4 regions of the Pseudomonas sp. NPDC085632 genome follow, and region 1 is predicted to be linked to each of the others. Evidence: predicted binding sites of a transcription regulator. Region 1 holds the regulator's gene; each other region holds the start of a gene.
The links. Region 1 encodes sigma-54, which starts transcription at its own class of promoters, with help from an activator protein. Its sites were predicted from a motif close to ANTGGCATNNANNTTGCTNT; they were not measured.
Positions count from the first base shown of each region.

Region 1 (3,740 bases):
CGCGCTGGCAACGGCACCGAAATTCATCCTGCTCGACGAACCGTTCGCCGGTGTCGACCCAATTTCCGTCGGCGACATCAAGCAGATCATCCACCACCTCAAGGCCAAGGGCATTGGTGTACTGATCACCGACCACAACGTCCGTGAGACGCTGGACATCTGCGAAACCGCTTACATCGTCAACGACGGTCAGTTGATTGCCGAGGGCGATGCAGAAACCATCCTGGCCAACGATCTGGTCAAGGAAGTGTATCTGGGCCACGAGTTCCGCCTGTAAGCGCAACAGTGCCCGGTGCGCCGCCCGGGCGCTGTATCGATTCAAGCAGAATTTAATACGCTTTAATTGTTACAGCGCTCTAGGCAAACACTTCAGTTTCAGGCATATAATTTGCTTAAGTTTGGCGCTTCGGCGCCCTGTAGTGGATGGCGCATAGCGCCGGCGAATAAGGTGTTAAGCCCCTGCCATGAAACCATCGCTAGTCTTGAGAATGGGCCAGCAGCTGACGATGACACCGCAGCTGCAACAGGCCATCCGTCTGCTCCAATTGTCGACCCTGGATCTGCAACAGGAAATCCAGGAGGCTCTGGAATCAAATCCGATGCTCGAACGCCAGGAAGAAGGCGACGACTTCGACAATTCCGACCCCATGGCCGACAACGCCGAACAGAAGCCCCCCACCGAAATCCAGGAACCGTCCTACCAGGAAACTGCCCCGACGGTGGACAACCTCGAGGAGGGCGAATGGAACGAGCGCATCCCCAACGAGCTTCCGGTCGACACCGCCTGGGAAGACGTCTACCAGACCAGTGCCAGCAGCCTGCCGAGCAGCGACGATGACGAGTGGGACTTCACCACACGCACGTCCGTCGGCGAGAGCCTGCAAAGCCACCTGCTGTGGCAATTGAACCTTGCACCGATGTCCGACACCGATCGCCTGATCGCCGTCACCCTGATCGATTGCATCAACAATCAGGGCTACCTGGATGAAACCCTCGAAGAGATCCTTGAGGCGTTCGATCCGGAACTGGACATCGAACTGGACGAAATCGAAGCCGTCCTGCACCGCATTCAACAATTTGAACCCGCCGGTATCGGCGCCCGCAACCTCGGCGAGTGCCTGCTGCTGCAGTTGCGCCAGTTACCTGCCAAGACCCCGTGGCTGGCGGAAGCGAAACGCCTGGTCACCGACTACATTGACCTGCTCGGCAGCCGCGACTACAGCCAGTTGATGCGCCGGATGAAGCTCAAGGAAGACGAGCTGCGTCAGGTCATCGAGCTGGTGCAAAGCCTCAATCCGCGCCCGGGTTCGCAGATCGAATCAGCCGAAGCCGAATACGTCGTCCCTGACGTCATCGTGCGCAAGGACAACGAACGCTGGCTAGTCGAGCTCAATCAGGAATCGGTGCCACGCCTGCGCGTCAACGCCCAGTACGCCGGTTTCGTCCGTCGTGCCGACACCAGTGCCGACAACACCTTCATGCGCAATCAGTTGCAGGAAGCCCGCTGGTTCATCAAGAGCCTGCAGAGCCGCAACGAAACCCTGATGAAAGTTGCCACCCAGATCGTCGAGCATCAACGCGGTTTCCTGGAGTACGGCGACGAAGCGATGAAGCCGCTGGTTCTGCATGACATCGCCGAAGCGGTTGGCATGCATGAGTCAACGATTTCGCGGGTGACCACGCAGAAATTCATGCATACCCCGCGCGGTATTTATGAACTGAAATACTTTTTCTCCAGCCACGTCAGCACCTCCGAAGGCGGCGAATGCTCGTCCACGGCGATCCGTGCGATCATCAAAAAACTGGTTGCCGCGGAAAATCAGAAAAAGCCGTTGAGTGACAGCAAGATCGCTGGTTTACTGGAGGCACAAGGCATTCAGGTGGCTCGCCGCACCGTCGCCAAGTACCGCGAATCCCTCGGAATCGCGCCTTCGAGCGAACGCAAGCGGTTGATGTAAGCCACGTTACAGCGTTCCAGTGGCAGGCTATCCAGCCTGCCGCTTTATGCACTGGCAACGAAGGAGAAGCTGTATGCAAGTCAACATCAGTGGACACCAACTGGAAGTGACCCAACCTCTGCGTTCCTACATCGAGGAAAAACTCCAACGACTGGAGCGACATTTCGACAAGATCACCAACGTGCAAGTCACGATGTGCGTCGAAAAGCTGAAGCAGAAAATCGAAGCCACCTTGCATATACCCGGCAGCGAAGTGGTCGCCAACGCAGAAGATACTGATATGTATGCTGCGATCGACTCACTCACCGACAAGCTGGATCGCCAACTCAAAAAGCATAAGGAAAAGACCCAGAGCCTCCTCCAGGGCGCAACCGGTCGTTAACATCCCTAACCCATGATCCGACTTGAAAGTATCCTGACCCCCGGCCGTTCCCTCGTGAACGTGCCGGGCGGCAGTAAAAAGAAAGCCCTCGAACAAATTGCCAACCTGATCGCCCGCGAAGTGCCGGCTCTGGAGATGCAAGATGTCTTCGAGGCGCTGATTGCCCGTGAAAAACTCGGTTCTACCGGTTTTGGTAACGGCATCGCCATTCCTCATTGCCGCCTCAAGGGCTGCGAAGCGCCAATCAGTGCGCTGATGCACCTTGATGCTCCGATCGATTTCGACGCCATTGACGGCGCTCCGGTTGACCTGCTGTTCGTACTGCTGGTCCCCGAGGCTGCCACCGATGCGCACCTGGAACTACTGCGCCAGATCGCCAGCATGCTGGACCGCAAGGAAGTGCGCGAAAAACTGCGCAGTGCTCCAAGCAATGAAGCCTTGTATCAGGTTGTCCTGAGCGAGCAGAACGGGCATTAATCATGCGCTTGATCATCGTCAGCGGCCGTTCCGGCTCGGGTAAAAGTACGGCTCTGGATGTCCTTGAGGACAACGGCTATTACTGCATCGACAACCTGCCTGCAGGCTTGCTGCCGGAACTGGCCGAACGCGCGCTGATTCACACTGAGCTGGCGCAACCGCTGGTGGCCGTCTCGATCGATGCGCGCAACCTGCCGAGTCATCTGACGCGCTTTCCCGAGCTGCTTGAAGACGTCCGGGCGAAGCACATCCAGTGCGATGTCCTGTATCTGGACGCCGATGAAGAAACCCTGCTCAAGCGTTTTTCCGAAACCCGTCGTCGCCACCCGCTGAGCAACGCCAATCGTTCGCTGGCCGAGGCGATTCAGGATGAAACCGCCCTGCTCGGCCCGATCGCCGATCTGGCCGACTTGAAGATCAACACCACCAACCTCAACCTTTACCAATTGCGCGACACCATCAAGCTGCGCCTGCTGAATCAACCAGAGCCGGGCACGGCGTTTCTGGTCGAATCATTCGGCTTCAAGCGCGGCATGCCGGTAGACGCGGATCTGGTATTCGATGTGCGCTGCCTGCCCAATCCGTACTGGAAGCCGGAACTGCGCGCACAATCGGGTCTCGATGCGCCGGTGGCTGAGTACCTCGCGGCGCAGCCGGAGGTCGAAGAAATGTTCCAGGACATTTTCACCTACCTGCACAAGTGGCTGCCGCGTTTCGCCGCAAGCAACCGCGCTTACGTCACCATTGCCATTGGCTGCACCGGCGGGCATCACCGCTCCGTCTACCTGACCGAACGTCTGGGTCAGGCCCTGCAGAAAACCCTGAAGAACGTCCAGGTTCGCCACCGCGACCTCACTTAAAGGATTCACACCGCGATGCCTGCTCTGGAAATCGAAATCATCAACAAGCTGGGCCTGCATGCC
Region 1 covers NZ_JBITSX010000059.1:16,783-20,522, forward strand. Annotated here, with positions in the region: gene lptB (LPS export ABC transporter ATP-binding protein) at 1-277, shown strand, start outside; gene ACIF4X_RS26120 (RNA polymerase factor sigma-54) at 465-1,958, shown strand; gene hpf (ribosome hibernation-promoting factor, HPF/YfiA family) at 2,032-2,340, shown strand; gene ptsN (PTS IIA-like nitrogen regulatory protein PtsN) at 2,353-2,817, shown strand; gene rapZ (RNase adapter RapZ) at 2,820-3,677, shown strand; gene ACIF4X_RS26140 (HPr family phosphocarrier protein) at 3,693-3,740, shown strand, end outside.

Region 2 (3,740 bases), on a different contig from region 1:
ACGTGGGGGACGCGTTTTGTAGGACGTTACTTCTGTGAGTGGAGGATTTCGGAGTAGGGGCGGGGAGATAACGAAGACACAAAAAAGGTCATTTCAGTGGTATCTCTGAAATGACCTTTGGTGAGGTTGCAGCGCAAAAATTCAGATCAATTGCAGAGCCTTTCTCCACCATGAGTTCACAACCGTGCGGTTTACCTGTTCTCGCTCCGTCACCATTTGTGGCACATCCTGCAACCGTATCCACGGCTGATTATTCCAGTGCAACAAACTCAACGTCATGTCCGGCCAACTGAGCAGGCTCAGGTGTGGACGTTCGCTTGTGCAGGGATGTTGGGCGTCGCGCAGGGTGGGGATGACTTGGTGGGTGAGCCATTCGCGCAACGCTCGGTATTCGGGGCAGTAGTGGTAGACGAGGAGGGCGTAGATGCCTGATCCGCTGATCAGCAGGGTGTTTTCGATTTGATTGTGGATGAGGGTTTTACGGGTTTGGTATTGGTCGGTGTCGAGTTTTCGCAGCATGCGTTCGTTGAGGTAGATGTGCAGCAGGCGGCTCAGGTCTCGGGCGCAGAACCAGGGTTGGTTCTGGATGAGGAGGGCGTGGAGGGGGAGTTTGTGGCGGGTGAAGATGCTAGGTGTTAGATAGTTTTCGTCCATGGTTCAGTTCTCGAATTCAAGTGAAGAAAACTGCTTCTGTTCGTCGTCAAACGAAAAGGGTGGCAGCTATGCGCGGGTTGGCGAACCGGTGAATTCGAAACCGGCAGACACTGAGGTCTCCCACGCAAAGCCGCCATAACTCGTTGAGAGAAAAAACCTCTCTGTGAGTCTAGTTGCATTGCGTCAAATTCGATCCAGGTCGCCAAACCCGCTGCTGAACATTCAGCATCGGGTGAGCTTAGAAACCTGGGCTTTTCGGCGCAATCGGACGGCGGTGGTGCAGGTTGTAGGACGTTGCCGGGATGGTTGAAGGGCTGGAGATCAAAAGATCGCAGCCTTCGGCAGCTCCTACAGGGGGCGCGGATTATTCAGCGGGCGGCGTCAGCTTCGCTTCCATCTCGGCGACCTTGGCTTCGAGGCTTTCGAGGCGGGCGCGAGTGCGGGCCAGTACGACCATCTGGCTGTCGAATTCTTCGCGGCTGACCAGGTCGAGTTTGCTGAAGGCGCTTTGCAGCAGCATCTTGAACTGGCTTTCGATTTCGGCTTTCGGCAGCGGGGTGTCGCCGCTGAAAAGGCGGGAGGCGGTGCCGCTCAGGGCGTCGAGGAAGTCTTTGGGCGCGAGCATGGTGGATGTCCTGGAAACAATGGCCGGCAGTGTATCACGCAGTGTCTATAGTCAATCTCGTGGTCAGGGATGCACGCTTTTCGCGCAGGCGGACGGACGGCGACGCACCGTTGTTGTGCGTATCCGGATGGGGTTTTGCACGGGATGGCGTGCGGCAGCGGCCAAGGGATTGAAATCAGAGGTTTTTGGCGAGATGGCAAGCTTTCTGCTTAGTCACCTTCGACCCATGCACTGATGCAGTCGCTGTGACGAATGCAGTGCGGCAGACGGAGCGGGGAGTTTCGTCGGCAGCGGTTAGCTGGCGTCAGTCGGGCAGGTACGGCCGACGATGCGTTACAAAGCCAGGCACTGCGCTTAGACTTGAGTCGGGTTTGTTTTCCTGGGGCAAGTCCACCAATTCGGGAGAGAGTTTTCATGAAGCTAGTCACTGCCATCATCAAGCCGTTCAAGTTGGACGACGTGCGCGAGTCGCTGTCCGAAATCGGCGTGCAGGGCATTACCGTTACTGAAGTCAAAGGCTTCGGCCGGCAGAAGGGTCACACCGAGCTGTATCGCGGCGCGGAATATGTGGTCGATTTTCTGCCCAAGGTGAAAATCGACGTGGCCATCGACGACAAGGATCTGGATCGGGTTATCGAGGCGATAACTAAAGCGGCCAACACCGGCAAGATCGGTGACGGCAAGATCTTCGTGGTCAATCTGGAACAGGCGATCCGTATCCGTACCGGCGAAACCGATACCGACGCGATTTAACCGCCGCCACAAACCCCAACGCCCCAGGAGAAAACAATATGACTCTGCGTAAATTCGCAGGGCTAGGAGCCCTGTTGTCTATCGTAATGCCCGGCCTTGCTATGGCGGCAGACGAAGTGGCGGCCCCGGTCCTCAATTCCGGCGACACTGCCTGGATGCTCACCTCGACAGCCCTCGTGCTGTTCATGACCATCCCCGGCCTGGCGCTGTTCTACGGCGGCATGGTTCGCTCGAAAAACATTCTTTCCGTGATGATGCAGTGCTTCGCCATTACCGGTCTGATCAGCATTCTGTGGGTCATTTATGGCTACAGCATTGCGTTCGACACCACCGGCATGGAGCAGGGCGTCGTCAATTTCAACTCGTTCTTCGGCGGCATGGGCAAGGCGTTCCTCGCCGGTGTCACGCCTTCGAGCCTGACCGGCCCTGCGGCGCTGTTCCCTGAGGCGGTGTTCATCACCTTCCAGATGACCTTCGCGATCATCACCCCGGCGCTGATCGTCGGTGCGTTCGCCGAGCGGATGAAATTCTCCGCGATGCTGATCTTCATGGGCATCTGGTTCACTCTGGTTTATGCACCGATCGCGCACATGGTCTGGTCCGGCAACGGCGGCCTGATGTGGGACTGGGGCGTACTCGACTTCGCGGGCGGCACCGTGGTGCACATCAACGCCGGTGTCGCCGGTCTGATTGCCTGCCTGGTATTGGGCAAACGTAAAGGTTTCCCGACCACCCCGATGGCTCCGCACAACCTCGGTTATACCCTGATGGGCGCTGCGATGCTGTGGGTCGGCTGGTTCGGCTTCAACGCCGGTTCCGCTGCGGCGGCCAACGGCACCGCCGGCATGGCGATGCTGGTCACTCAGATCGCTACCGCTGCGGCTGCGCTGGGCTGGATGTTTGCCGAGTGGGTCACCCACGGCAAGCCAAGCGCACTGGGCATTGCTTCGGGTGTGGTTGCAGGTCTGGTCGCGATCACTCCGGCTGCCGGCACCGTGGGCCCGATGGGCGCACTGGTCATCGGTCTGGCCGCAGGTGTGGTGTGCTTCTTCTGCGCCACCACCCTGAAACGCAAGCTCGGTTATGACGACTCCCTGGACGCGTTCGGCGTACACGGTATCGGCGGTATTCTCGGCGCGATCCTCACCGGTGTGTTCGCTGCGCCGGCTCTGGGTGGCTTCGGCACCGTCACCGATATCGGTGCGCAAGTCTGGATTCAGGTAAAAGGCGTCGGCTTCACGGTGATCTACACCGCGATCGTCACCTTCATCATCCTCAAGGTCCTGGACGCCGTGATGGGTCTGCGTGTGACCGAGGAAGAAGAGTCGGTCGGCCTCGATCTGGCACAACACAACGAGCGCGGCTACAACCTGTAAGTACGCGCACTGAAAAAATTGCCCGGTTCGCCGGGCATTTTTTTGTCCGGGATTTGTCATTAAGCGACAGGCTGAAAGGATTTTTCGTACGTCTTTGGTCGTGTTTACGACGGGCGTTTTTCTGCGGCCAATGGCTTACATCATTGCAGGAATATTAGGGCCTTTGTTTTTTCCCAGAGCGCGCTAGAATGCGCCCCGAACGTGCGGAGAACTGTATGTGGCAACAGACTCTGATAACCCTGCGGGCACGGCCCCGGGGCTTTCATCTGGTAACGGACGAGTTACTCGCCGGCCTGCCTGAACTCAAGGCGTGCCGGGTCGGTCTGTTGCAT
Region 2 covers NZ_JBITSX010000053.1:40-3,779, reverse strand. Annotated here, with positions in the region: gene ACIF4X_RS24775 (Bro-N domain-containing protein) at 142-654, opposite strand; gene ACIF4X_RS24770 (accessory factor UbiK family protein) at 1,019-1,279, opposite strand; gene glnK (P-II family nitrogen regulator) at 1,694-2,032, shown strand; gene ACIF4X_RS24760 (ammonium transporter) at 2,071-3,408, shown strand; partial or broken gene ACIF4X_RS24755 (YjbQ family protein) at 3,624-3,740, shown strand, end outside.
Region 2: a site for sigma-54 is predicted at 1,472-1,491, ahead of glnK (P-II family nitrogen regulator). Genes of this name have one in related genera too.

Region 3 (3,740 bases), on a different contig from region 1:
AAGACAAGGCGCGCAGCAAGGCACTCCACTGGTAATAGGCATGGGCCGTACCGTCGCTGACCGCTTCGGCCTGATCGCCAGCCATTTCATAGCGGGCATCGAGCAACCGCAGCGTATTGTCCGCACGTTCGATGAAGGTCCCGAGACGAATGAAACGAAACGCATCGTTACGCATGATCGTGCCGTACGACGCACCACGGAACAGGTGCGAACGTTCCTTGATCCACTCGCAGAAACGGCTCATGCCATAGCGACTGAGACCCTGTTCGGCGATCCCGCGAATCTCCAGCCACGTCGCGTTGATGTTCTCCCACATGTCCGCCGTGATGCGTCCGCGAACCGCGTGCGCACTGGCCCGCGCTGCACCGAGGCAGCTGTAAATGCTCGCCGGATTGGCCGCATCGAGGGCGAAGAAGTGCAGCAGCCGTTCGGCATGCAACGCGCCGTGACGTTCCAGGTAATCGTCGAGGGTGCCGGTGATGAGCAGCGGCATGGCCAATTCGTGCAGACCGTCGCCGCGACCGTCCTGCGGCATCAGCGACAGCGAATAACTGATATCGAGCATCCGTGCGAGGTTTTCCGCCCGCTCCAGGTAACGCGACATCCAATACAGATCCGAGGCAGTTCTACTTAACATGGCAAGCTTCCTTCAATCCTCGACCACCCAGGTGTCCTTGGTTCCGCCGCCCTGGGAGGAATTCACCACCAGGGAGCCTTCGCGCAGTGCGACGCGAGTCAAACCGCCGGGCACCACGCGGGTTTCGCGACCGGACAAGACAAACGGACGCAAGTCGATATGGCGCGGTGCGATGCCGTTTTCGACAAAGGTCGGACAGGTCGACAGCGACAGCGTCGGCTGCGCGATGTACGCGTGGGGTTTGGCCTTGATGCGTTCACGGAAGGCATCGATCTCCGCCTTCGTCGACGCCGGTCCCACTAACATTCCGTAACCACCGGAGCCCTGGGTTTCCTTGACCACCAGATCTGGAAGATTGGCCAGCACATGGGAAAGTTCAGACGGGTTGCGGCACTGCCAGGTCGGCACGTTCTTCAGGATCGGCTCTTCGTCGAGGTAGAAACGGATCATGTCGGTGACAAACGGATACACCGATTTGTCGTCCGCCACCCCGGTGCCGATGGCGTTGGCCAGTACCACGTTGCCGGAGCGATAGGACGACAGCAGCCCCGGCACGCCGAGCATTGAGTCGGGGTTGAACGCCAACGGATCAAGGAACGCGTCGTCGAGGCGACGGTAGATCACGTCCACCGCTTTCGGGCCGTCAGTGGTGCGCATGAAGACCTTGTCGTCTCGCACGAACAGATCCGCGCCCTCGACCAGTTCCACGCCCATTTCCCGGGCCAGGAACGCGTGCTCGAAAAAGGCACTGTTAAAGCGCCCGGGCGTCAGCACCACTACGCTCGGATCATCAATCGCGCTGGAGCTTTTCAGGGTGTCGAGCAGCAGGTTCGGATAGTGATCGATCGGCGCGATACGTTGCGCGGCGAACAACTCCGGGAACAAACGCATCATCATCTTGCGGTCTTCGAGCATGTAGCTCACGCCGCTCGGTGTGCGCAGGTTGTCTTCGAGCACGTAATAGGTGCCGTCGCCATCGCGCACCAGATCGACGCCGGAGATGTGCGAATAGATATCGCGGTGCAGATCGAGGCCTTGCATCGCCAACTGATATTGCTCGTTGGCCAGCACCTGTTCGGCAGGAATGATCCCGGCGTTGATGATGCGCTGCTCGTGATAGAGGTCGGCGAGGAACATGTTCAGCGCTTTGACCCGCTGGATGCAGCCGCGCTCGACGACTCGCCACTCGCTGGCGGGAATGCTGCGCGGGATGGTGTCGAAAGGAATCAGGCGCTCGGTGCCCTGCTCGTCCCCATAGAGCGTGAAAGTGATCCCGGCGCGATGGAACAGCAAGTCAGCCTCGCGTCGCCGTTGAGCCAGCAGTTCGTCAGGCGTTTCGGCCAGCCAGCGGGCAAACTCCCGATAATGCGGGCGAACCTGGCCGCCGGCATCGTACATCTCATCAAAATAGGTGCGGATCATGCCGTACTCCTTGTCACCCGGACATACAGGCCTTCGCAAGGCCCGTGCCATCGGCATAAACGCTTTGATTTCAATCGGTTGGAAATACACGCCGCAGGCACCGCACCATTCCTGTGCGGCAATTGCCCCAACCGGATTGCCCCCGCTTCATTGCGACGCACCGCATCGCCTATCACCAGCATAGTCAGAGTTGATTTCACTGCCCGGCGCTGCTTGCGGATAATCCGTGCATTCGCTGCAAAACTTCCCCGCGCACAGCGCCGCGAAGTCGCCAGCTCAACTGACCTGGACTGCCCTCGCAGCCCGCCCCGCTGTAACCCTGACCGGTTTCCTCTCCTTATCGGTCTTCCCTTTTAGCCACCCTCTCCGGTGGCTTTTTTTTGCCTCGGTTTCTTGTTTCAGGGTTTTGCCACAGCGCCTTGCATACGCCGGAGACGACAACGGCCAACCCGAAGGTCAGCCGTTGCTCAACTGTTGATTCAAGAGATCAGTTCAAACGGTGACGGCTACGCACCTCCTGTTTCACACCCCAGCCTTCGATAATGCCGCCCAGCGGTTCGACCACAGCGGAAAAGCCCTGCTCGAAGTCGCCGATATCGTCATATGTCGCGTACATCACCTTGCTCAATTCCAACGCCCACGCACCGTCATCACGCACGCTGACCTGGGCATTGATGGATTCACCGCGAAATTTGCCTGCCGCCCTGCGCGCCCGCTCCTCGTCCGGGAAAATGGCGTAGAACTCGATGGGATGGAATCGGGAAAAATCGAAACCGCCTTCTTTCATGCGGCGCAGAACATTGCTGCTGATGTCTTCTTGATAGGCTGTGCTCATGAATCGTCCCCCTCGCATAGATGGATAGACTTTCCGTATTCCCGCCCCGGGCCTTTGGCCGAAGTACTACGGCAACGTGGTTGCACGCGGGAAACAAGCATGTAGCTGACAAGACCAGACCTTAGCGATCCGTTCGCTGATCTCGCTTGCAGAGTAGCCCCAAGTTAGAGCCGCTGCCAAGGCCTGGTGTGAAAGGTGACAGGAAGAGTGTCAGACGGGAGTAATGCTGCGGATTTCGATGCTGTTCTGGGTTTTCAGGCTTTTCACCCCGGCATCGGCGGTGCGCCCTTCCAGATCGTTCAGATCCAGTTCGGCGGCGACAGGAAGAAAGCGCTCCTTGATGAGTTTGGCCGCCCGCTCATGACTCGGGCACTCCTCGCACTCGAAGACTTCATTGATCGTTTCACCATGATCGTCCACGAAAGTGACTTTCCACTTTTGCATCGGTGCCTCCTCGATCAAACCCGCAAATGGGCTTACACCTATCTCGACTGTGTACGCCGAAAGTTGGTTCAAAAGGATTACAGCCGACGAAGATGAAAAAAACGACATCTGTCACTGTAGGAGCTGCCGCAGGCTGCGATCTTTTGGGACGCAGAGCGTCCCCGGCTGCGTTCCCACGCTTCGCGTGGGAACGATCAAAAACAAGATCAAAAGATCGCAGCCTGCGGCAGCGCCTGCAGGTTCAATATCAGTCGTTGCTTGGCTTGTTGATCGCCTGCAGCACGTACTGCGGCAACGCGAACGCGCCGATATGGATTTCCGGGTTGTAGTATCGCGTGACAATGCCGCTGCCGATGAAGCGCTGTTGCAGGGTTTCACGGCTGAGCTTGCGGTAGGCCGGGT
Region 3 covers NZ_JBITSX010000019.1:50,243-53,982, forward strand. Annotated here, with positions in the region: gene ACIF4X_RS14650 (alpha-E domain-containing protein) at 1-637, opposite strand, end outside; gene ACIF4X_RS14655 (circularly permuted type 2 ATP-grasp protein) at 650-2,059, opposite strand; gene ACIF4X_RS14660 (ribonuclease E inhibitor RraB) at 2,547-2,894, opposite strand; gene ACIF4X_RS14665 (hypothetical protein) at 3,105-3,338, opposite strand; gene speE (polyamine aminopropyltransferase) at 3,586-3,740, opposite strand, start outside.
Region 3: a site for sigma-54 is predicted at 2,092-2,111, ahead of ACIF4X_RS14655 (circularly permuted type 2 ATP-grasp protein). Genes of this name have one in related genera too.

Region 4 (3,740 bases), on a different contig from region 1:
GCTGCGCTTGCACGCCGTCCGGCGAGTGATCGCTGTACACCGTGTTGCCGTTGGCGTCGGTGTACTTGTAGATCTGCGCGACGGCGGGCAGGGCGATCAGCAGCAGAATGTAGAGAAGCGTGCGACCCATGAAATCGACCGGGATTGAAAGCGATGGGGTGCAGCATAGGACAGGTGCGGCGGTTGGCCCAACTCGGTAAACATCTGGTAACGCCCTCACCCTAACCCTCTCCCAGAGGGAGAGGGGATTGACCGTGTTTCTCTGACAAATTTCATCGACCTGAAATTGCCATGTGAACTCAGGTTCGGAAAAGCATGGAGATAAGTCCCCTCTCCCTCTGGGCGGTCCGACGTTTCGGGAGGGTTAGGGTGAGGGGTTTTTGATCTGCAATAAAAAAGGCCTCCCGAAGGAGGCCTCTTTTTGTCACGCCGAGAAACGCGGCGCTACCGGATCAGCAGCTGTAGTACAGCTCATATTCCAGTGGGTGTACGAAGGTGCGAACCTTGATTTCTTCTTCCGATTTCAGCGCGATGTAAGCGTCGATGAAGTCGTCGGAGAACACGCCGCCCTTGGTCAGGAACGCGCGGCCCTTGTCCAGCTCTTCCAGGGCTTCTTTCAGGCTGCCGCAAACTTGCGGGATCTCTTTCGCCTCTTCAGGCGGCAGGTCGTACAGGTTTTTGTCCGCCGCGTCGCCTGGGTGGATCTTGTTCTGGATACCGTCCAGACCGGCCATCAGCAGTGCTGCGAAGGCCAGGTACGGGTTGGCAGCCGGATCCGGGAAGCGTGCTTCGATACGGCGGGCTTTCGGGCTCGACACGTAAGGAATGCGGATCGAAGCGGAACGGTTGCGAGCCGAGTAGGCCAGCATTACCGGAGCTTCGAAGCCTGGCACCAGACGCTTGTAGGAGTTGGTCGCCGGGTTGGTGAAACCGTTCAGGGCCTTACCGTGTTTGATGATGCCGCCGATGAAGTACAGAGCGGTATCGGACAGGCCGGCATAGCCTTCACCGGCGAAGGTGTTCTTGCCGTCTTTCCAGATCGACATGTGTACGTGCATGCCCGAACCGTTGTCGCCGTACAGTGGCTTCGGCATGAAGGTCGCGGTGCGGCCGTAAGCGTCAGCAACGTTGTGCACAACGTACTTCAGGGTTTGGGTTTCGTCGGCTTTCTTCACCAGAGTGTTGAACTTGACGCCGATTTCGTTCTGGCCGGCAGTCGCCACTTCGTGGTGGTGAACTTCGACGGTCAGGCCCATTTCTTCCAGTGCGTTGCACATGGAGGTACGGATTTCATGGTCGTGGTCGAACGGTGGAACCGGGAAGTAGCCGCCTTTGACGCCTGGACGGTGACCCTTGTTGCCGCCTTCGATGTCCTGGTCGGACATCCACGAACCTTGCTCGGAGTAGATCTTGAACATCGAGCCGGAAATGTCCGACTTGAATTTCACCGAGTCAAAGATGAAGAACTCTGGCTCTGGACCAGCGAACACGGTGTCACCGATACCGGTGGCTTTCAGGTGCTCTTCGGCGCGCTTGGCGATCGCACGTGGGTCGCGGTCGTAGCCTTGCATGCTCGAAGGTTCGATGATGTCGCACACCAGAATCAGGGTGGCGTCTTCGGTGAACGGGTCGAGAACGGCCGTTTCGTCAACCGGCATCAGGATCATGTCGGAGGCTTCGATGCCTTTCCAGCCAGCGATGGAGGAACCGTCGAACATTTTGCCGACTTCGAAGAAGTCGTCGTCCAAAGCATCGCGAGCCGGCATGGTCACGTGGTGCTGAGTACCTTTGGTGTCCGTGAAGCGCAGATCAATCCACTTGACGTCATGATCTTTGATGAGTTGAACCGTCTTCGACATATGTCCTCCGGGTGGCTTCGGGCTTGGTAGTGGATGCCCTTGAATTTGGTTGATGCCGGCGCGAATACTCTGCCAAGGCAACCTGCCTCACAAGGGAGCAAATTGCATGCCAGTGCCCCAGCATGGGTTTTTTGCCCCAAATTCACGCTTATTAAGGCTCGAAACGCCTGAAAGCTAAAAATCTCGCCCTTTAATGTAGCGTCACAAATCGAAAATGACCTGTTTTGGTGCATGCAAAACCTTCTGCACATTAACTGGTTAAACCTTGAGCAATTTCCGCTATAATCCGCGCCCCCCTTTTTCGGCTGGCCGTTCGCGCGCTGTTTTCATGAAACTAATCGTAAAAGTCTTTCCCGAGATCACCATCAAAAGCCGACCTGTCCGGACGAAATTCATCCGCCAGTTGGCCAAGAACATCCGCACCGTGCTCCGCGATCTGGACCCGGCCGTGGTGGTGAACGGTGTGTGGGACAATCTCGAGCTGGAAACCCGCGTTACTGACGCCAAAGCCTTGAAAGAGATGGGTGAGCGCCTGACCTGCATGCCAGGTATCGCGCACTTTCTGCAGATCGACGAGTACCCGCTGGGCGACTTCGACGACATCACCGAAAAGTGCAAACAGCACTACGGTGATGCGCTGGCCGGGAAGATTTTTTCGGTGCGCTGCAAGCGTGCCGGCAAGCACACGTTCAGCTCGATGGATGTCGAAAAATATGTCGGCAGCAAGCTGCGCCGCGAGTGCGGTGCCGCCGGTATCGACCTGAAAGCGCCGGAAATCGAAGTGCGCATCGAAGTTCGCGACAAACGGTTGTTTGTTATCCACAGCCAGCACAACGGCATCGGCGGTTACCCGCTCGGCGCTCTGGAGCAGACGCTGGTATTGATGTCCGGCGGCTTTGACTCGACCGTTGCGGCGTATCAGATCATTCGTCGCGGCCTGATGACCCACTTCTGTTTCTTCAATCTGGGCGGTCGTGCCCATGAATTGGGCGTGATGGAAGTCGCGCATTTCATCTGGAAGAAGTACGGCAGCTCGCAACGCGTGCTATTTGTCAGTGTTCCGTTCGAAGAAGTGTTGGGCGAAATTCTCGGCAAAGTCGATAACAGTCATATGGGCGTCGTATTGAAGCGTATGATGTTGCGCGCGGCTTCCAACATCGCCGACCGCCTGCAGATCGAGGCGCTGGTCACGGGTGAGGCGATCTCCCAGGTGTCGAGCCAGACGCTGCCGAACCTGTCGGTGATCGACTGTGTGACCGACAAGCTGGTCCTGCGTCCGCTGATCGTGGCGCACAAGCAGGACATCATCGACACGGCCAACGAGATCGGTACCGCCGATTTCGCCCGGCACATGCCGGAATACTGCGGGGTCATTTCGGTCAATCCGAAAACCGCCGCCAAACGCGGTCGCGTTGAACACGAAGAGAAAGAATTCGACATGGCAGTCCTCGAGCGTGCGCTCGAAAACGCCAAACTGGTGCCGATCGATCGGGTGATCGACGAATTGGGCCAGGACGTACAGATTGAAGAAGTCAGCGAAGCACTGGCCGGCCAGATCGTTATCGACATCCGTCACCCGGATGCCGCCGAGGATGAGCCGCTGGAACTCGCTGGCGTAGAAGTACAGACGATGCCGTTCTACGCAGTGAACGCTCGTTTCAAGGAGCTGGATCCGACTCGCCAGTACCTGCTGTATTGCGACAAAGGCGTGATGAGTCGCCTGCATGCTCACCATTTGCTCAGTGAGGGGCATGCCAATGTGCGCGTTTATCGACCGAGCTAAGTGCCCGGGGCTGTTTGCCTGTGGCCTGCGTCACCGGCCCCCCGACACCGCCGTCAAGCTGTAACGGCCATGCCGGACACTACTGCTAATCGCTGCCA
Region 4 covers NZ_JBITSX010000002.1:82,530-86,269, reverse strand. Annotated here, with positions in the region: gene ACIF4X_RS02245 (DUF4124 domain-containing protein) at 1-130, opposite strand, end outside; gene glnA (type I glutamate--ammonia ligase) at 453-1,859, opposite strand; gene thiI (tRNA uracil 4-sulfurtransferase ThiI) at 2,188-3,642, shown strand.
Region 4: a site for sigma-54 is predicted at 1,954-1,973, ahead of glnA (type I glutamate--ammonia ligase). Genes of this name have one in related genera too.